One region of the Janthinobacterium sp. TPC_1 genome, then DNA from elsewhere that is predicted to be linked to it. Evidence: riboswitches for the same ligand, from Rfam matches in the RefSeq annotation. Region 1 holds a riboswitch; the other holds the start of a gene.

Region 1 (10,389 bases):
CCAGGCAGCAAAATCCCCAGGCGCGAGCTGCGCCACTTTCCACACGTGAGCGGCGAACGCGGACAGGGCGGGATGATCGATATCAAAGCGCCGGCAAAAGCGTTGCAGGCACGTGACGGCAAGGCATTGCCTGGCGATCACGGAGAGTGTGTCTATCGAGATGTTGTGCATGAGTCCAAAGCTCCTGAAGGCGGCGCCTGCCGCAGTGCCTCCACCGGTAACTGAAAAAAGCGCGGCACCATGGCCGGCGACAGCGCGTCGCCGCCATCCGCCATGGCCAGGCGGCCGCTCAGCAGCAGCATCACGTAGCCGTGGCCCAGCGACCAGCCGGCGCTGGCGGCGGCCTTGTCCCAGCGCGCATCGAGGCCCGCTTCGCGCACGGCCGCGCCGGCCGTCTGCAGCACATATTGAAAGCACGCTTGCGCCGCTTCCTGCAGGGCGGGGAACTGGCGCACGTCCTGGTGTTCGAACATCAGCCGGTAGTGGGCGGGCGCAGCCAGGGCGAATTCGATGTATTGCTGGCCCAGCAATTGAAAGCGCTGTTCGGCGGGCAGGCTGCCCGGCGACGGCAGCTGCGTTTCCCATTTCTGTATCAGGCTGGCGAAGCCGGCCGCCGCCACCTCGGCCAGCAGGGCTTCCTTGCTGGGGAAGTGGCGGTACACGGCGGCGACCGACACGCCCACCGTGCGCGCCAGTTCGCGCAGCGACAGGGCCGCGTCGTGCTGCTGCGCCAGTTGCGCGATGACGGTGGCGACCAGGGTGTCGCGCAAGTTGCCGTGATGATAGGTGCTCGTTGTTGTCATTCTATGTTATCGCTGTTCACATTGTCGTGTATGATGGGCATGTTATCACTGAAAACATGGAGAGCACATGCATGAGATGAACATTGCCGTCCGCAGCGTGGACTTGCCGCCAGGCGCCAGCATCGCCCCCTTGTATCCGGGCAGCAACCTGGCCGACGCGTACGCCGTCGATTTGCCCACCGCGCAGGCGCGCCAGATGGACATGCAGAGCATGGCGCGCCAGCTGCTGGGCAAGCAGCCGGGCTGGGCGCGCAAGCTGATGGTGGTGCGCGACGCCATCGTGGCGCGTTTCGGCATCCGGACGGCAAAACAGATGGAAGCGCGGCCCGGCAAGCGCATCGGCATCTTCCGCATCTATGCCGTCAGCGACGACGAGATCATCCTGGGCGAGGATGACAGCCACCTGGACTTTCGCCTGTCCGTGCTGCGCAACCGCGACGCGGGCCGCCATGGCAGCGTCACCGTCTCCAGCGTCGTGCATTGCCATAACCGGGTGGGGCGCGCGTATATCCTGCTGATCCGCCCGTTTCACAAGCTGATCGTGCGGCATTCGCTGGCGCGCGCCGCCAGGGCGGGCTTCGCCTGAGGCGGGGAGGGGGCGGATGGCAAGGGCAATCTTGCTTATTCATGGCCGGTATTGCATACTGCACCACCAGCCTCATCACGATTCCCATGAACGATACGCTTCTCCTGCTGGGTTTTGCCACCACGCCGCTTGAACTGATTTCCTTTGTCCTGGCACTGACAACCGTTGCGCTGAACATCCGCCAGAATCACTGGGCGTGGCTGTTCGCCATCATTTCCTCGGCCGCCTACGGATTCGTGTTTTTCGAGTCGCGCCTGTATGGCGACATGGCCTTGCAACTGCTGTTTATCAGCGTCTCGTTCTGGGGCTGGTATCAATGGCTGCATCCGGCCAGCGGCGGCAAGACCCTGCCCGTCACGCGCCTCGACGGCCGCGGCTGGCTGGCCTGCACCGCGGGCTGGCTGGTCGGTTTCCTGCTCATCGCCTGGCTGCTGACGACGACGGACACGGACGTGCCCCATGCGGACGGTTTCCTCACGGCAGGCAGCCTCGTGGGGCAATTCCTGCTGTCGCGCAAGAAACTGGAAAACTGGATCGCCTGGATCATCGTCGACGTGCTGTATGTGTGGCTGTATGTGCACAAGGGGCTGACCCTGACGGCCGTGCTGTATGCCTTCTTCGTCGTGATGGCCGTCGTCGGCTTGCTGGCGTGGAAGAAGTCGGCCCCGGCCGCGCCCGGCGCGATGGTCCTCAAGTGATGGGACACTGCGTGCGCGTGGCCATCCTGGGCGCGGAATCGTCGGGCAAGTCGACCCTGGCGGCCGCCCTGGCCCAGCGCCACGGCACCGTCTGGGTGCCCGAATACTTGCGGGAGTTTGTGGAAACGCAAGGCAGGGTGCCCGTCGCGGCCGACCAGTTTGGGATTGCGCGAACGCAAGTCGAGCGCGAAGCGGCCGCTGCCACGCAAGCCCGCGACTATCTGTTTTGCGACACGACGCCCTTGATGACGGTGGTCTACAGCCGCCATTACTTTGCCGGTGCGGATGCCCGGCTGGCGGCGCTGGCCGATGCCACGCGGTACGACCTGACCCTGGTGACGGCGCCCGACAGCCCGTGGGTGGCGGACGGCTTGCAGCGCGAGTCCGAAGCCGTGCGCCAGCTGATCTACCGCTACCTGCTCGACGAACTGGACGCGCGCGGCATCGCTTACCACGTGCTGCGCGACAGCCTGGAGGCGCGCCTGGAACAGGCGGCGCCTTTGCTGCAACAGGCGCTTGCTGCAGCGCCTGCCATTTCCCTCAATTAAAAATCGAACTGCGCTGACACCTTGAAGGTGCGGCTGGCGCCCGGATACAGATAGCCATCCGATTCCGGCGTCACATCGCGCCAGTAGAACTTGTCGGCCACGTTGTTGACGGCGGCGCGCAGCACGGCGCGCGTGCCGGCGATGCGCGTGGCGTAAGCGGCGCCCAGGTTGAACACGTGGTACGACGGCACGAAGGTCGTGTTGTTGTACTCAAACGCTTTCTTGCCCGCATATTCCCAGTTGCCATTGACGCTCAGGCCCGCCACTTGCTGCACGGCGTAGTCCGCATGCACGGCCGCCTTGAAGGCGGGCACGTTCGGCACGCGCTTGCCGTCGAGGTCGAGGTCGGCACTGCCCGTGCCCGACTGCTGGCTGTTCAGGGCCGTCACGGAAGCGCCCAGGCTCAGGCTGGACGATGCCTTGCCCTGGGCCGACAATTCCAGGCCACGGTGCTGGGCCTGGCCTTCGCGCACGAAGTAGCCGGCCGTGTTCTGGAATTCCAGGCCCTTGCGGATCTGGAACAGGCTGGCCGCCAGCATGAAGTCCGGCGTCACATCCATCTTGGCGCCCAGTTCGATCTGCTTCGAGCGGCTCGGTGACAGTTCTTCATTGGCATTCATCGCCTTGCGGTCGGCCGTGCCGCCATGTTCCATGCCCTGCGAATAGGCCGCATACACGGACACATTGTCGAGCGGGGTGTAGACGAGCGATACATTCGGCAGCAGGAAGTCGTGCCTGGCGCGGATTTCCGTGTCGGCCTTGAGCACGTACTGGTAGCCGTCGACATTGATATGGCGCAAGCCGCCATGCAGTTTCCAGTTCGGCGCCAGGCTGACGATGTCCTGCACGGAGACGGAATTTTCCGTATCCTTGCGCACCAGGCGCACGGGGCCCGTGACGCCGGGCGACGTGCCGACGATCTGCGGCTGGTAGATGTTGCTCACGCCCACCCAGTCGTACACGTACAGGCCGGCGCGGTCCTTGCGGCGGAAGGTCGACACGCCGGCCGTGAAGTCATGGCGCAGGGAGCCGGTGGCGAACTTGCCCTGGATCATGGCTTGCGCGCTCAGCGGTTTTTTCGTCTCGCCCAGGCTGCGGTAGTCATACACGTCATAGTCGCCATTGCCGCAGAAGCCGGGGTACAGGTCCTGTCCGCTGCAGCCGTACGGGAAGGCCGTGTAATCGTCGCGCTTGAACGAGTGCTGGTTGGCCGACAGGGTGGCGTGCCAGTCCTCATTGAACGCGTACTGGAAGCGCAGGCCGATATTGCTGGTGACGGTTTCCACGGGGCGCGTCCACGGCTGCAAGTTGAGCATGGCGTCGGCACTGATACCGGTTGGCAAGGTCTTATTGTTCAGCAGCTGGAAGCCGGGCGCCGTCGCCTGCGCCTTGTCCTGGTAGTCGGCGTCCAGTTGCAGCAGGGCTTGCGGCGAAATCTGCCAGTCGAAGGCGCCTGAAATGAACTTGCGGTTGCCGTCGGCGCCCTTGATGTAGGAGCGCAGGCGTTCGGCCGCCACGTTGACCCGGTAGCCGAAGCGCGTGTCTTCCAGGCGGCCGCCCAGGTCGACGGCGCCGTACAGGGTGCCCCGCTCGCGCGCTTCCACGGTGACCGTGCGCAATGGCGTGTTGGTCGGGCGCTTGACGATGAAGTCGATCACGCCGCCCGGCGCGGCCACGCCCGCCTGCAAGCCGGCCAGGCCCTTCAGCACTTCGATGCGTTCCTTGTTTTCCAGCGGAATCTGTGTATCGCCAGGAATGGCCACGCCATCCTTGCGGTAGCTGGAATTGTTGTCGAGCTTGAAGCCGCGGATGGTGAACTGTTCCGCATAGCCGACGGCGTTGTAGGCGTCGTTGATGCTGGCGTCGAGCCTGGCGGCATCGCTGAGATTGCGGATTTGCAAGTCCTGCATGTCTTTTTGCGAAATCACGGTGACGGACGCGGGCGTCTGCAGCAGCGGCGCGTCGCTGAAACCGCCGACGGAGGCGCGCTTGGCAGCCGGCGCCTTGCTGGCCGTGACGACGACTTCAGCCATATTTTGGGCTTGCGGCTCGGCGGCTTCGGTGGTGTCATTTGCGGCGAAGGCAGGCGCGGCAAACGCGTGCAGGATGGCCAGGGTCAAAGCGGGGCGTGAAAAATGCGCGGATAAATTCGGTGTGGACATAGATTGCTCGTGGTTCAAGCCGTCTCGGGAAAGAGCACGGCAGGCTGCTTGTTCGGCTGGCGCCAACGCAGGAGCTATCAAAGGAGGGAGGTACTTTGCGCTTTCCTTCGCTGGCATTATCCAGATCAGGTACGAAGGGTATCTCTCACCCGGATGACTGCTCCAGGACCCCTAGCGAAATGACAGCTTAGCATGAAGCACGGCCGGCTGTCCCACCGGCTGACCGTTTTACAACAGTGTCGACAAAATCTACAGACTCAGTTCCAGCACCTTGCGGCTGACGGCGGGCGTCACTTCGCGCTGTTCGCCCAGCGCCGTCATGCCGTGCGCTTCCAGGGCGGACACGACGGCGTCCACGCTGGCATGGTTCAGGCCATAGTCGGCCAGGCGCGTCTTGACGCCCATGTGGCGGAAGAAGAATTCCGTGCGCGCGATGGCTGCCTCGATGCGGCCATCCTCGTCGCCGCCATCGAGGCCCCACACGCGGGCCGCATATTGCAGCAGCTTGGCGCGCTTGGCCTGCTTGCGCACGCGCAACATGCTGGGCAGGATGATGGCCAGGGTTTGCGCGTGGTCAAGCTCATACAGGGCCGTCAATTCGTGGCCGATGGCGTGCGTGGACCAGTCCTGCGGCACGCCTACGCCGATCAGGCCGTTCAAGGCCAGGGTGGCGCTCCACATCACGTTGGCGCGCGCACGTCGTAGTCGTCCGGCTGCGACAGCGCCTTCGGGCCTTCCTCGATCAGCGTCAATAAAATGCCTTCGGCGAAGCGGTCCTGCACGGAGGCATTGACGGGGTAGGTCAGATACTGTTCCATCACATGCGCGAACGCATCGACGACGCCATTGCCCACCTGGCGCAGCGGCAAGGTGAACGTCTTCGACGGATCCAGCACGGAAAATTTAGGATACACCTTGCGGCTCATGAACGAGCGCTTTTCCTGCGTCGCCTTGCGCGTGATCACGGCCGAGCCATTCATTTCGGACCCCGTGGCCGGCAAGGTCAACACGGTGCCGAAGGGCAGGGCCGCTTCGACGATCTTGCCGCCTTTGGCCAGGATGTCCCACGCCTCGCCCTCATGCAGGGCGGCGGCGGCGATGAACTTGGTGCCATCGACCACGGAGCCGCCGCCGACGGCCAGCAGGAAATCGATGCGCTCGCTTTTCACCATGGCCACGGCCTGCATCAGGGTTTCATAGCTGGGATTCGGTTCGATGCCGGCAAATTCCAGCACCGTGTGGCCGGCCAGCGCCGCCTTGACTTCGTCGTAGACGCCGTTCTGCCGGATGCTGCCGCCGCCGTAGGTCATCAGGATCCGCGCCTGCGGCGGGATCAGGCCGGCGATGGCGGCGATCTGGCCCTGGCCGAAGAGGATTTGCGTCGGATTGTAAAAGTCGAAATTGAACATGGGGCTCCCGCTGCCGAGGTGTAGGCTGTTGCTGAGCCATGATTATGGCCGAACGGATGAAATCGTGTCGTGGACGCTTGAGCTTTTCGCCCGCGCGGTGGAGAATGCAGCCGATGTCACCACCACGCGAAAAGGAATGCGCATGACCACCGTCCCACTGGAAGAATCCGGCTTGCCGGCCACGGCGCTCGACATGCACCGGGCCATCGGCGCCACCATCGCCGCGCTGCAGGCGCTGGACTTGAACAGCCAGCGTTTCGAGGCGTGCACCGACCCCGAACTGCGCCGCGTGCTGGCGCATGCGGGCGACACCAGCCGCAAGGAAGCGGCCATGCTGCTCGAATGGATGCGCCGCCGCGACGCGCGCCTGGACACGGCCATGAAGGAAGCGCTGTTCAAGGCGGGGCCGATTGTTGCCCAGTATCACTATGACGAGAAAATATTGTAACTATTGGTTTGTTGCTGTAACGTACCATGCGCCACATTCGCATCGTTTCGCGTAGACTGTGCCCCGAACACGATTTTGGGGGAGTTTGCAACGATGAGATCATTACCATACCGAGAAGGCAGCTGGTTTGCCGTGCCCCTGCCGGGCGGCGGCTATGCCGTCGGCGTGGTGGCGCGCAGGGCGCCTGCCGGGCGCATCATGCTGGCGTATATGTTCGGGCCGAAGCGCGACAGCCTGCCCACGCTGGAAGAGGTGGAAGGCTTGCGGCCGGAACAGGCCGTGCGCCGCCTGCGCACGGGCGACATGGCCTTGCTCAACGAGCGCTGGCCCCTGCTGGGCGACAGCCGCCACTGGGAGCGCGACGCCTGGCCCATGCCGGCCTTTATCCGCCGCAATGAATCCCTGCAGCGCGCCTGGCGCGCCAGCTATGCGGACGCCGACCCTGCCAAGCTGAACCGCGAGGAATCGATCCCCTTCGATACGCCGGGCATGGAAAGCGATTCCCTGTACGGCTATGGGGCGACGGAATTGCTGATGAATAAATTGCTGGCGCCGGAGCAGGCGCCGGCATGATGGCTGCCGGGCGGCATCGGCGTTGGATTACGCACGGCGATGCCGTGCTAATCCAACCTACATCAATTATGCCGCCGGCAAGCTGATCTGAAACGCGAGGCCGCCGCCTTCGCGGTTGCGCACCTGCAATTCGGCGCCATGGCGCAGCAGCACGCGGTCGACGATGGCCAGGCCCAGGCCGGCGCCGTTTGCCTGCCCGCGCGCCGTGTCGAGGCGGGTGAACGGCTTCATCAGCTGCTCGATCTTTTCCGCCGGCACGCCCGTGCCGTGGTCCTGCACCTCGATGATCACCTTTTTCGCGCCGTGGCTGGTGCGCACCTGGCAGGCGATGTCGATTTCCGTCACGTCGCTGCCCGGTGTCTTGCCATAGCGGCGCGCATTCTCGATCAGGTTGTTCAGCACGCGGCGCAAGTCGGTGGGGTTGCCCATCGCGTGCGCGCCTTCCGCAATGCTGGCATTGATCTTCACGTCGGGCAGGCGCATCGCTTCGCGCGCCATGTCGTTGAGCAAACCGCTCAGGTCAACGTCCGTGAAGCTCGACGCTTCCGTCGGCTTGGCGTAGTCGAGGAACTGGCCGATGATGGCGTCCATTTGCCCGATATCGGACTGGATGCCTTCGCGCGCCTCGTCCGACAGATTCGCCATTTCCACTTCCAGCTGCATGCGCGCCAGCGGCGTGCGCAAGTCGTGCGAAATGCCCGCCAAAATCACGGCGCGGTCCGATTCCACTTGCTTTAAGTCATCGACCATCTGGTTGAAGCTGCGGTTTGCCTCGATGATTTCGATCGGGCCCTTTTCCGGCAGCGGCGCCGGCTGCTTGCCCTTGGCGATGTCGCGCGCGGCCGCCGTCAGACGCGACAGCGGCAGATTGATCAGGCTGGATATGATGGCCGCGCCCAGCAGCGACAGCAGCGATACCAGGCTGGCCCAGCCCAGCCACTGGAAGCCCGTCAGGCCGCGCAGGCGCTCGCGGTCCAGCATTAGCCAGTACTCGTCGTCGTCGATCTTGAAGCTGACCCAGAAGCCGGCCACGCCGTTGACGCGCGCGGAAAAGCGCGTGTCCTTGCCCAGCTTGGCCTTCACCAGCGCCTCGATGTCGGGCATCAGGTAATTGTCGGGCGGCGGCTCGATGCGGTCGTCTTCTTCCAGCGAGAAGATGCGGATGCCTTCGTTGCTGACGAGGTCGAACAGCAGCTCTCGGCGCAGCTCGGGCGCCGAGTGCGTCAGTGCCGCATGCGTGATGGTGACGACGGAAATGATCTGGGCGGAAATCTGCTGCGCCTGCGGCTCGCGCTGGATGACGGAAATCATGCCGATCCAGGTGATCATGCTGACGGTGGTCAAAGTACCCAGCAGCAAAAAGGTGCGCCAGAACAGGCCGCTTTTCAGCCGCGCCAGGCTGATATCGGGAACAAGCTTCATCATGCCTCGCCAGCGATCAGCGCGGCTGTCCGTCCGGGATGAAGACGTAGCCGAGGCCCCACACGGTCTGGATGAACAGCGGGCTCGACGGATCTGGTTCGATCAGTTTGCGCAGGCGCGAAATCTGCACGTCCAGGCTGCGGTCGAACACTTCGTATTCGCGTCCGCGCGCCAGTTCCATCAGTTTTTCGCGCGACAGGGGCTGGCGCGCATGGCGGGCAAATACTTTCAGCACAGAAAATTCACCGGTCGTCAGCGGCACCGTTTCGCCGTTCTTTTTCAGGGTGCGCGTGCCCAGGTCCAGCACGAAGTCGCCGAATTCGAAGGTTTGCGGCGTTTCCGACGGCGCACCCGGGATTTCATCGGGACCCTTGCGGCGCAGCACGGCGCCGATGCGGGCCACGAGTTCGCGCGGGTTGAACGGCTTCGGCAGGTAATCGTCGGCACCCATTTCCAGCCCCACGATGCGGTCCACGTCCTCGCCCTTGGCCGTCAGCATGATGATCGGCGTCTGGTCGCCCGCGCCGCGCAGGCGGCGGCAGATGGACAGGCCGTCTTCGCCGGGCAGCATCAGGTCGAGCACCAGCAGGTCGTAGCGTTCGCGCAGCCACAGCTTGTTCATGGCCGTCGCGCTCTCTGCCGTGAAGACATTGAAACCCTGTTCGGTCAGGTAGCGGCGCAGCAGGTCGCGCAGGCGCACATCGTCATCGACCACCATGATTTTTGCCTGGTGGCCATGGATCGATTGCGTTGTCGTGTTGCTGCCGGTAGTGGAGGTTGTGGTCATTTAGGGTGTCGTGTTATCGTATATTAGTTGCTATAGTAACGCCTCGCGCGGCGTCGGCAAGGGGCTGTGGCGACCCATTACAAAGTGTTACAAACTTTACCCAATTACTCTTACTGCACCGTGTAAAGCATCATACACTGGGGCCACAGTGGAAATCAGCTTTAAGTTTATACGGCATTGCGGAAGAGGAACTCAATGAATATCTTTACTAAAAAAATTCACGCCGCTCCCAGCGCAGCTATCGCCGCACGTACGGCTGTGCTGTCCGCCTTTGCCGTTTGCTCCGTGTTCGCCGCCAGCCTGGCGTCAGCGCAAAACCAGCCGCCGCCACGCCGTGACGACCAGCAGCAAATGCAGGCCCAGCGGTATGAGCAGGTACAGCGCAGCAACAGCAATGATACGCGACTGCGCGAACAGCGTGACGCACGCAGTTTCGACACGCGCGCCGAAGAGCAGCGCCGCGCCAGCGAAGGCGCCGACGCGTCGCGCCGCACGGGCCGCATGACGCCCGACGAACGGCGCGACCTGCGCCGCCAGATCAACGAAGTGGGGCAGGATATTTACTCGAATCCCCCGCGCCGTTGATGACATCCGGCAATACCTACTGCGCGTCGCGACTTGTGGCCTGCGATGCTCACTGTACTAAAGTACAGTTCCGCTTCTCGGCCACAATTCACTTCCGCTCGCTACGGTCTTGCCAGATGTCGTGACTTTACCTGAAACATCTATCTCCATTTTTCATTCCCCTCCCTGTTTGTTGCGCCAGGATTATGCTAATCCGGCACACCGTCACGCCCCGTGATATTGTTCTAGTGCACTGAGACAATTCTCTGAATGTGTTGCCGGGGGAGGCGAGTGGTGAGTGACGACGACGTGCCCGTTCCTGATGCGGTCCCTGTTGCCGGCCTGCCGCGCGGCATCGTCCAGCGCGACGAGGGCGTGTTTTTGGACCT
Region 2 (10,389 bases), 2.9 Mb from region 1:
GACGCATCCGTGCCGCCCACGTGCACGCCGTCCGCGTCGAGCTCTTCGCACAGCGCGATAAAATCGTTGATGATGAAGGGCACGCCATACTTGCGCGCCAGGGCCAGCAGGGCGCCCGCCTGCTCGCGCCGCTGCTCCGCGTCGGCGCTCTTGTGGCGGTATTGCAGCAGGGCCACGCCGCCGTGCAAGGCCTGTTCCGTGATGTCGAGCAGGCGGTCGGTGTCGTCCCAGTTCGGGGTGACCAGATACAGTCCACGCATGATGTTTTCCTTATTGAATGAATCGTTGCGGCATGCGTTGACCGGGCGCAATCGCATACGCATGGGACAAGGCCGCATGGCAATAGGCTTGCGCCAGATCAAGCGCTTCCGGCAGCGCCTGCCCCAGCGCCAGTTGCGCCGCGATGGCGGAGGCCAGGGTGCAGCCGCTGCCGTGAAACTCGCCGGGCAGCCGGGGCCAGCGCCACTCGCGCTCGCCGCCACCGGCGTCAAACCAGCGGTTGACGACCGTCGCGCCTTCGCCATGGCCGCCCGTCACCAGCACGTGCCGGCAGCCTTGCGCAAGCAGGTTGTCTGCTCCACCGAGGGCCGCCGCTTCCGGCCCGTTCGGCACCATCACGGTCGTCACCGGCAGCAAGGGCGCCAGCGCCAGCACGGCGTCGTCCCGGCTGAGCACGTCGCCATGGCCACTGGCCAGCACGGGATCGAGCACGACGGGCAAGTCCGGCCGGGTTTGGCGCAATTTTGCGCGATCAGTTGCGCGATGACGGCCGCGTTCGCGGCGCTGCCGGGAATGCCGATTTTCACGGCATGAATCGCCATCTTGTCGATCAGCGCCTGCGCCTGGCGGCGCAGCAATTCCGGCGCCACAGGCTCGACAGCAAACACGCGGTCATTGTCCTGCACCGTCAGCGCCGTCACGACGGGCAGCGCATGCGCGCCCTGCGCCGCAATGGCGACAATATCGGCGGCGATGCCGGCGCCGCCCGAAGGATCGACGCCGGCAAACACCAGCACTGTCGGCAACGTTGGCACCATCACGCCAGGCGGCCCGCCATCGGCGACGATGGGGAAGCGGCAAATTTGCGCGGCATGCGGCCCGCCAGAAACGCTTCGCGCCCGGCCCGCACGGCCAGTTTCATGGCACGCGCCATGCGCACGGGGTCGCCCGCGCCGGCGATAGCCGTATTCATCAGCACGCCATCGCAACCGAGTTCCATGGCGATGGCCGCATCCGACGCCGTGCCCACGCCGCCCGCGTCGACGAGCACGGGCACCTTGGCCTGGTCGATGATCAGCGACAGATTCCACGGATTCAGGATGCCCATGCCCGAGCCGATCAGCGAGGCCAGCGGCATGACGGCCACGCAGCCGATGTCTTCCAGGATTTTCGCCTGGATGGGGTCGTCGCTGCAGTAGACCATCACGTCAAAGCCATCCTTGACCAGCGCCTCGGCCGCAATTAACGTTTCCGGCATGTGCGGGAACAGGGTCTTTTCATCGCCCAGCACTTCCAGTTTCACCAGATTGCGCCCGCCCAGCAGCTCGCGCGCCAGCTGCAGCGTGTAGACGGCATCTTTTGCGTTGTAGCAGCCGGCCGTGTTCGGCAAAATCGTGTACTGGTCCGGCGGTACGAAGTCGAGCAGGCTGGGCGCGTTCGGGTCCTGGCCAATGTTGACCCGGCGAATCGCCACCGTGATGATCTGCGCCTCGGCCGCATCCGTCGCTTCGCGCGTCTGCGGCAAGTCCTTGTACTTGCCGCTGCCCACCAGCAAGCGCGATTGATACTGTTTGCCTGCGATGGTCAGCAGGTCGTCATGTGTTGCGGTATTCATGTGCTTTTCCTTAAGTTTTTAAACGTCCGAAGAAAACCGTAGCGAGCGACGATGATTTGTGGCCGAGACGCGCAACCGTGCTAGAGCACGGTGAGCATCACAGGCCGCAAAGCGCGACGCGCAGTAGGTTTGCTTGGACGTTCTCAGCCACCGCCGATGGCGCGTACAATTTCCACTTGGTCTTGCGTTTGCAAGACCTGTCCCGGCCACGCCTTGCGCGGCACGACGTTGCGGTTGACGGCCAGCGCCAGCGCCTGGTTTTCTAGCGACAGCGCGGCGATCAGTTGATCGAGGGTTTGCCCCGGCGGCACCTGGTGCGGCGCGCCGTTGAGCGTGATGGATATCAATGCAGGCATCACGCTCTCCTTCAGACCTTGCGGTACAGCTCGGCGCCGTTCTTGATGAATTCGATGGCCCTTGATTTCCATGCCCTGCTTGAGCGCCTTGTCTTCCGCGATGCCCATGCCGGCCGCATATTCGCGCACTTCCTGCGTGATCTTCATCGAACAGAAATGGGGGCCGCACATGGAGCAGAAATGCGCCACCTTGGCCGAATCCTTGGGCAAGGTTTCATCGTGGAATTCGCGCGCCTTGTCCGGGTCCAGGCCGATGTTGAACTGGTCGTCCCAGCGGAATTCGAAGCGGGCTTTAGACAGGGCGTTGTCGCGGATCTGCGCGCCCGGATGGCCTTTCGCCAGGTCGGCCGCATGCGCCGCAATCTTGTAGGTGATGATGCCATCCTTGACGTCCGCCTTGTTGGGCAAGCCCAGGTGTTCCTTCGGCGTCACGTAGCACAGCATGGCCGTGCCGTACCAGCCTATCATGGCCGCGCCGATGCCCGAAGTGATGTGGTCGTAGCCGGGCGCGATGTCGGTGGTCAACGGTCCCAGGGTGTAGAACGGTGCTTCGCCGCACTGTTCCAGCTGCAAGTCCATGTTTTCTTTAATGAGTTGCATGGGTACATGGCCCGGGCCTTCGATCATTACCTGTACATCGTGCTTCCAGGCAACCTGCGTCAGCTCGCCCAGGGTCTTCAGTTCGCCCAGCTGCGCTTCGTCATTGGCGTCGTAGATGGAGCCGGGGCGCAAGCCGTCGCCCAGCGAGAACGACACGTCGTAGGCCTTCATGATTTCGCAGATTTCTTCGAAATGCGTGTACAGGAACGATTCCTGGTGGTGCGCCAAACACCATTTCGCCATGATGGAGCCGCCGCGCGAAACGATGCCCGTCAGGCGCTTGGCCGTCATCGGCACGTAGCGCAGCAAGACGCCCGCGTGGATGGTGAAGTAATCGACGCCCTGCTCGGCCTGTTCAATGAGGGTGTCGCGGAAGATTTCCCAAGTTAAATCTTCGGCCTTGCCGTTGACCTTTTCCAGCGCCTGGTAGATGGGCACGGTGCCGATCGGTACGGGGTGTTGCGCACGATCCATTCGCGCGTTTCGTGGATGTGCTTGCCGGTGGACAAGTCCATCACGTTATCGCCGCCCCAGCGGATGGCCCAGGTCATCTTTTCCACTTCCTCGCCGATGGAAGACGTCACGGCGGAATTGCCGATGTTTGCGTTGATTTTCACGAGGAAATTGCGGCCGATAATCATCGGTTCGACTTCCGGGTGATTGATGTTGGCAGGAATGATGGCGCGGCCGCGGGCGATTTCCTCGCGCACGAATTCCGGCGTGATCTCGGCCGGGATGCTGGCGCCGAACGACTGGCCCGGATGCTGGCGGCCCATCAGGTCGGCCAGGCGTTCGCCCATGGGGCCGGAAGCCTTGAGTTCGCGCAAATACTCCTGACGGCGCATGTTTTCACGGATGGCGACGAATTCCATTTCCGGCGTGATGATGCCTTGGCGCGCGTAATGCATTTGCGTCACGTTCTTGCCGGCAATGGCGCGGCGCGGCTTGCGGTGCAAGTTGAAACGCAGTTCGGCCAGCTTCGGGTCCGCCAGGCGGGCGATGCCATAGTCGGAGGTGGGGCCGGGCAATTCTTCCGTGTCGGCCCGCTCCATGATCCATGGCAGGCGCGGCGTATCGAGGCCCGAGCGGATGTCGATGTTCACGTCCGGATCCGTGTACGGGCCGGAGGTGTCGTAGACGTAGATCGGCGGATTCTTTTCGCCGCCGAACGACGCTTCCGTGTCGGACTGGCTGATTTCGCGCATGGGCACGCGGATGTCGGGACGGCTGCCTTCGACGTAGATCTTGCGCGAATTGGGCAGCGGCGCGATGGCGGCTTCGTCGACCGTGGCGGTGGCGGAGAGGAATTTCGGGTTGGCGTTCATTTTGGCTCCTTGGCTAGACTATTTTTAAGCCTGGAGCCAGCTAAGGAGGTTCGGAATTACGCACGCGGAAAAGCGGGGTGCAGTCATCCTAAAGCTTCCCTTCGCTGGCATTATCCAGATCAGGTTCGGAGGGTATTTCTCACCCGCGCTTGCACTGTGTTTCCACAGCGAAAGGCAGGACCCCTAGCGTTTGCCGCCTTGCGGCAGCGAGCCAATTATACGCGGTTCGCGCCGCGTGGCCAGATGATTTCTTGCCGGTGTCGTGTTTGCGCATCTGCTGCAATGCAGCAGACGGCGTCACGCTTATTTCTTCTTGCCCCAGCGCCAGCTGGTCGGTTCGCCCTTGCGCTGGCAGATGAAAATGAGCACGGCAACGATGGCCGCTTCATACACGATGTAAGCGACCAGCATGGTTTGCGGCGGGAACAGGAAGGCGCCGCAGGCGAACAGCGCCAGCGCGGCCAGGAACACCAGCCAGCCCTGCCAGGTGATGGGCAAGCCCCAGCCCCAGCCATAGGTCTTGGCGGGGAACCAGTAGGAGGGAGATTTGTCAGTCATGATTTTTCCTGGTCTGTATCGATGGCACCAAGTATAAATCAGGCGCTGCGATGGCGCTCCGTGACATCGAGGCCGATGCCGCGGTAGCCGATGAAGCGGCTGCCATTGTCGAACATCGGTTCGCCGCTGACCTGCAGATACTGCGTGCTGCCGTCCAGGTTGGCGCGGCTGTAGATGAAATCGAGAAACGGTTCGCGCGCGGCGATCTTGGCGTCGAGCAAGGCGCGCTCGGCGGCGTTCCAGCGCTGCGGCTCTTCTTCGCTGCCGATGCCCAGCATTTCAGCCACGGGGCCGGAAAAGCGCGTCAAATTGCCCTGCGCATCCTGCTCCCAGTACCAGTCGGACGACAGTTCCGTGAAGCGCTGGAAGCGCGCTTCGCTTTCGCGCAATTCCGCCGTGCGGTCTTCCACCATCTGTTCCAGCGACTTGTTGTATTCGGCCAGCTTCTGGTACAGCAAGCGCACTTCCAGCATGTTGTGGATGCGCGTCTTGACTTCCACCAGGTCGAAGGGCTTGCTGACGAAATCCTTGGCGCCCGCCTGCAGGGCGCGCAGCTTGTGGCCGCCGGGCTGGGCCGTAATCACCAGCACGGGCAGGTAGCTGCCCGCCTCGAGGTCGCGCAAGCCTTCCATGACTTCGAAACCATCCATTTCCGGCATCTGCAAGTCGAGCAGGATCAGGTCGTAGCGGTGCTGCTGGTGCAGCGCGCGCACGGCTTGCGGGTCCATGGTGGACGTGATGCGCGTGTAGCCGGCATTGCGCAGCACCTGTTCCAGCAGCATGACGTTGGCCTCCTGGTCATCGACGATGAGGATGCTGGCGTTCAGGATCTCGGTGGCTTGAAGCATGGCGGTATTCCTAAAATTGAGTGCTGAATTAGCGTATTGCGTGAGTGTCGTCGGCCAGGCCGTGCGCGGCTGCATGGTGCAGGGCCACGTCGAGCGCGTCCATGAATTCGACGACCTTGATCGGCTTGGTCAGATAGCGGAAGAAGCCCGCTTGCAAGCCTTTTTCGATGTCGCGCGGCACGGCGTTGGCCGACAGGGCCATGACGGGAATGTGGCTGGTGAGGGGATCATCATGCAGGATGTGCAGCGCGCCGTAGCCGCTGATGCCGGGCAAGTTGATATCCATCAAGATCACGTCCGGCTGGTAGGTGCGCGCCAGGTCGATGCCCAGGTGCGCATCGATGGCCGTCAGCAACTTCAAGTCGCTGCGGCGGGCGATCAATTGCTCGACCAGCGCCAGGTTGGCGGGATTGTCTTCCACGTAGAGCAAGGTGCGCAGGCTTTCCTGCGGCTCCTGCACCTGCGGCAGCGCGTCGCCGTCGCCCAGCACCAGTTTCGGCGCACTGCTGGCGGCCAGCTCGAACCAGAACGTGGTGCCCACGCCGACGGCACTGTCGACGCCGATGGTGCCGCCCATCAATTCGACCAGTTGCTTGGTAACGACGAGGCCGATGCCCGTGCCCTCTTCCGTGCTGTTTTCCTGTCCCAGGCGATTAAACGGCTGGAACAGCTGCGCCACCTGGGCCGCGTCGAGGCCGGCGCCGCTGTCGCGCACGCTCACGCGCACCTTGTCGCCATGCCCGCTGCATTCGACGGTGACGGCGCCGCCGCCCTGGTTGTACTTGATGGCGTTCGACAGCAGGTTGATCATCACCTGTTTCACGCGCGTGCGGTCCGCATGCACATAAAAGGCCTTGCCGCAGCGGGGGAAATGCATGCGGATGCCGCGCTTTTCCGCCTGCGGCGCGATCATGGCCTGGCAATCCTGCAGCACGTCGAGCAGCGACATCGCTTCCTGCGACAGGGTGACCTTGCCCGATTCGATCATGGCCAGGTCGAGGATTTCATTGATCAAACGCAAGAGATACCAGCCGCCCTTGAGGATTTGCTCGATCGAGCGCTGCTGCGGCGGGCTCGGCGGCGGCACGTCGGACGCCATCAGCTGGGCGAAACCCAGCACGGCGTTCAGGGGCGTGCGCAATTCATGGCTCATGCTCGAGAGGAATTCGGACTTGGCGCGGTTGGCCTTTTCCGCCACCAGGCGCGCCTTCTTCAGCTCGGCATTATTGGTCTCGACCAGCGAGCGCGTATACGCCTGCTGTTCGCGCAGGCGCTGGTCCAGCAGCGCCTGTTCCGCCTCGACCTGCTTGCGCACCGTGTTATCGGTGCCGATCAGCAGATAGCCGATGACCTTGCTCTGCGCATCGCGCAAGGCCGTCACGGAAACGATGGCGGGGAAACGGCTGCCATCGTTGCGGATATACGTCAGTTCATAAATGTCTTCGATGCCGCGCGTGGCCTTGAACACGAGCGCTTCCACGCCCGGCGTGATGGGCGTGTCGAGTTCGGCGCTGAGGGCGGCCGCGCGGGCGACGATTTCTTGCGCGTCGGAAATACCGGCCGGCGTCAGCTTGTCCACCACGTCGCTGGCCGCATAGCCGAGCATGCGTTCGGCGCCCACGTTGAAAATCTGGATCACGCCCTGCGCATCGGTGGCGATGCACGAGAAATTGGCGCTGTTAAAGATGGCATCCTGCAGGGCGCCCGCCTTGAGCAGCTGGCGCGGCAGGCTGGCCGCCACGGTGCGCCGGTACAGCGCCACGAGCAGCATCAGCAGCAGGAAGACCAGTGCGTCGATGACGCAGGCCGTCTCGAACGGCGCGCGCCAGGCCAGCGCGCCGACGGCCAGCAGGGCGATGGCGCTGAACGAAAACGCCAATGCCATGGGCCAGCGCGACGGGGCGCGGTTAGGGTTATTTTCAACTGAGTGCATGGGTAGCCTGGGCTATGACAACAATAAAGGAGACGGAAATGCGGCGCCTAGCGGCCTTGGCGCTGGCGCACGTCCGACAGCAGGCGCGCGAATTCCTTCTTCACCACGCCATAGCATTCGCACACATTGCCTTCGAGGCCGGCGCGGTCCTGCACCGTGATATGGCCGCGCCGATAACTGATGAGGCCGCGCTGCTGCAGGCGCCCCGCCGCTTCCGTCACGCCTTCGCGGCGCACGCCCAGCATGTTGGCGATCAGTTCCTGCGTCATGGTCAGCTCGCGGTTGGCAGGCGGTCCATGGTCAGCAGCAGCCAGCGGCACAATTGCTGTTCCACCGTATGGTGGCGGTTGCATACTGCCGTCTGCGACATTTGCGTGATCAGGGCTTGCGTATAGCGCAGCAGCAAGCGCATGACGGGGCCGGCGCGGTCGAATTCTTCCATCAGCAGATGGGCCTTGAGCCGGTAGCCGACGCCGCCCGTCTGCACGACGGCGCGGCTCGGCGTCGAGTTGCCGCCCATAAATAGCGACACGCCCACGATGCCCTCGTTGCCGACGCCGGCAATTTCCGACGAGCTGCCGTTTTCCAGCAGGTAATGGATGGAAACGATGGCCGTGGTGGGGAAGTACACATGCAGCAGCTTGTCGCCCGAGTCGTAGATCACGTCGCCCAGCAGCATGGAGACTTGCTCCAGATGGGGAGCCAGGCGCGCGAAATCGGCGTCGAGCATGGCGGCGAGCAAATGGTTTTGATTCGGGTTGTGCAGCTGGGCATGCGGACTCGACATGGGCAGGTTTCCTGGTTTCCAGTCGTCAGCTAGGGGGTGTATGAAAGGCGTCCGAACGAGGGTCGCCATGGTGTGCAGCGTAACACACTGCTTGCACGGTGGACCGACTATATTTCTTGCTGGCATGAATGTCCGTTCGGTAGCGAACGGACGCTGAATCGCTGCGCGCCCTACAGTCAATCACTGCCAGGGCTGCCCGATCACGGATCGGTGCCGGCGCTGCTTACCGGACGCCATCATGCAATCATTCTTCAAGCGCATCTCCATTTCCGTCTCCACCTCGGCCCTGATCACCCTGGCGGTCGGCCTGTGCCTGACGGCGCTGTGCTATGTCTCGGCGCGGCAGATCGAAGCGGAAAGCGCCAGGGTGCTGCTGCAATACCACGCCAGCGGCCATGCGCTGAGTGCGGCCATGCTGCCCGCGCATGGGCTGACCCTGGATGCGAACCGCCGCGGCTCGCTGTACGTGTTGCTGGGTGGAATATTATCGAGCCTGCTGGCCACGGCCTATGTGTACCAGCTGGTGTCGCGCAATTCCGTGATTGCCCGCATCACGGGCGAACGCACGGCAGCCTTGCAGTTTGCCAATTTACGCCTGTCCGAGGATATCGCCGCGCGCATGCGCAATGAAAAGTCGCTGCGTTTGCGCGAACGCATCATCGAAGTGTCGGCCAATGCCATCATCCTGTGCAGCGCCGACGCGCCAGGCTACCTGATCGAATACGTCAATCCCGCCTTCGAGCGCATCACCGGCTATGCGGCCGGCGAAGTCATCGGACAGCGACTGGAAGACTTGCAGGGGCCGGAACATGCGCGCCAGGACATGCATGCCATCAGCGCGGCCTTGAACGAACAGCGCGAAGGCAAGGCCATCGTGCGCAATTTCCGCAAGGATGGCAGCACGTACTGGAGCGAGCTGTTTGTCGCGCCCGTGCGCGACGATGGCGATGGCGCCGTCAGCCACTTTGTCGTAGCGCAATACGACATCAGCACCGTCATGCGCGCTTCGAGCAGGAACTGGAATTCCAGTCGCGCCACGATATCCTCACGGGCCTGGCCAACCGTTTATTGCTGCGCGAGCGGCTGGAACAGGCGATGGCCGTGGCGCGCCGCAGCACCCTGCCCCTGTGGGTGGTCTTCATCGACCTCGACCGCTTTAAATTCGTCAACGACACCCTGGGCCACGACGCGGGCGATACCCTGCTGAAACTGATCGCCGACCGCCTGCGCGCCGCCACGCGCGAAGTCGATACGGTGGCGCGACTCGGCGGCGACGAATTCGTCCTGCTGCTGCCGCAACACGCCAACAGCGACCCGGGCCAGCTCATCCTGCAGCGCGTGCTGGACGCCGTGGCCCAGCCGCTGCTGGTGGGCGGCCATGAATTCTTTCTCACGTGCAGCATGGGCGTGGCCACCTATCCCGACGATGGCGACAGCGCGGAAACCCTGATCAAGCATGCCGACATCGCCATGTACCGGGCCAAGGAGCAAGGCCGCAACCACTGGCAAAGCTACGCGCCGGCCATGAATGCCAGCATGCTGGCCCGGCTGAACCTGGAAAGCGAGTTGCGCCATGCGCTCGAGCGTGGCCAGTTCCACCTCGTGTACCAGCCGCAGGTGGAGCTCGACAGCGGCAAGATCGTCGGCATGGAAGCGCTGCTGCGCTGGCGCCACCCCACCCTGGGCGCCATCGCGCCCGGCGAATTCATCCACCTGGCCGAAGAAATGGGCTTGATCGTGCCCATCGGCGCCTGGGTGCTGCACACGGCGTGCGCGCAAGCAAGGGCGTGGCAACGGGAGGGACTGGGCGGCTTGCGCCTGGCCGTCAATTTGTCTGCGCGGCAATTCCGGCAAAGCGGCTTGCTGCAATCGGTGCGGGAGATACTGGCCGTGACGGGCCTGGAAGCGCGTTTCCTGGAGCTGGAATTGACGGAAAGCATGATGATGCAGGATGTGGAACAGGCGATCGCCACCATGGACAAGCTCAAGGCGCTGGGCTTGCAGCTGTCGATCGACGACTTCGGCACCGGCTATTCCAGCCTGGCCTACCTGCGCCGCTTCCCCATCGACGTATTAAAAATCGACAAATCCTTCGTCAGCGACCTCACGCACAGCGACGACGACGCGGCCATCGTGCAAGCCATCATC

The links. A riboswitch is a leader RNA that binds a small molecule or an ion and turns the genes downstream of it on or off. The one in region 1 is predicted to bind thiamine pyrophosphate.
Region 2: linked by a shared signal. The riboswitch ahead of thiC (phosphomethylpyrimidine synthase ThiC) and the one ahead of ACQVLG_RS28670 (TonB-dependent siderophore receptor) in region 1 are both predicted to bind thiamine pyrophosphate.

What each region holds. Positions count from the first base shown of each region.
Region 1 is NZ_CP195157.1:5,885,351-5,895,739, reverse strand. It holds gene ACQVLG_RS28695 (hypothetical protein) at 1-171, opposite strand, end outside; gene ACQVLG_RS28690 (TetR/AcrR family transcriptional regulator) at 153-803, opposite strand; gene ACQVLG_RS28685 (DUF2867 domain-containing protein) at 871-1,389, shown strand; gene pnuC (nicotinamide riboside transporter PnuC) at 1,476-2,087, shown strand; gene ACQVLG_RS28675 (AAA family ATPase) at 2,087-2,635, shown strand; gene ACQVLG_RS28670 (TonB-dependent siderophore receptor) at 2,632-4,797, opposite strand; TPP riboswitch at 4,883-4,980, opposite strand; partial or broken gene ACQVLG_RS28665 (iron-containing alcohol dehydrogenase) at 5,047-6,206, opposite strand; gene ACQVLG_RS28660 (ferritin family protein) at 6,349-6,654, shown strand; gene ACQVLG_RS28655 (Imm26 family immunity protein) at 6,748-7,227, shown strand; gene ACQVLG_RS28650 (sensor histidine kinase) at 7,294-8,652, opposite strand; gene ompR (osmolarity response regulator transcription factor OmpR) at 8,666-9,367, opposite strand; gene ACQVLG_RS28640 (hypothetical protein) at 9,632-10,021, shown strand; gene ACQVLG_RS28635 (flagellar assembly protein A) at 10,295-10,389, shown strand, end outside.
Region 2 is NZ_CP195157.1:2,427,435-2,437,823, reverse strand. It holds gene thiE (thiamine phosphate synthase) at 1-260, opposite strand, end outside; partial or broken gene thiD (bifunctional hydroxymethylpyrimidine kinase/phosphomethylpyrimidine kinase) at 271-1,037, opposite strand; gene ACQVLG_RS11940 (thiazole synthase) at 1,037-1,834, opposite strand; gene thiS (sulfur carrier protein ThiS) at 1,978-2,190, opposite strand; partial or broken gene thiC (phosphomethylpyrimidine synthase ThiC) at 2,202-4,115, opposite strand; TPP riboswitch at 4,195-4,310, opposite strand; gene ACQVLG_RS11925 (hypothetical protein) at 4,419-4,673, opposite strand; gene ACQVLG_RS11920 (response regulator) at 4,712-5,521, opposite strand; gene ACQVLG_RS11915 (hybrid sensor histidine kinase/response regulator) at 5,550-7,406, opposite strand; partial or broken gene ACQVLG_RS11910 (Crp/Fnr family transcriptional regulator) at 7,502-8,241, opposite strand; partial or broken gene ACQVLG_RS11905 (PAS domain-containing protein) at 8,480-9,175, shown strand; gene ACQVLG_RS11900 (putative bifunctional diguanylate cyclase/phosphodiesterase) at 9,310-10,389, shown strand, end outside.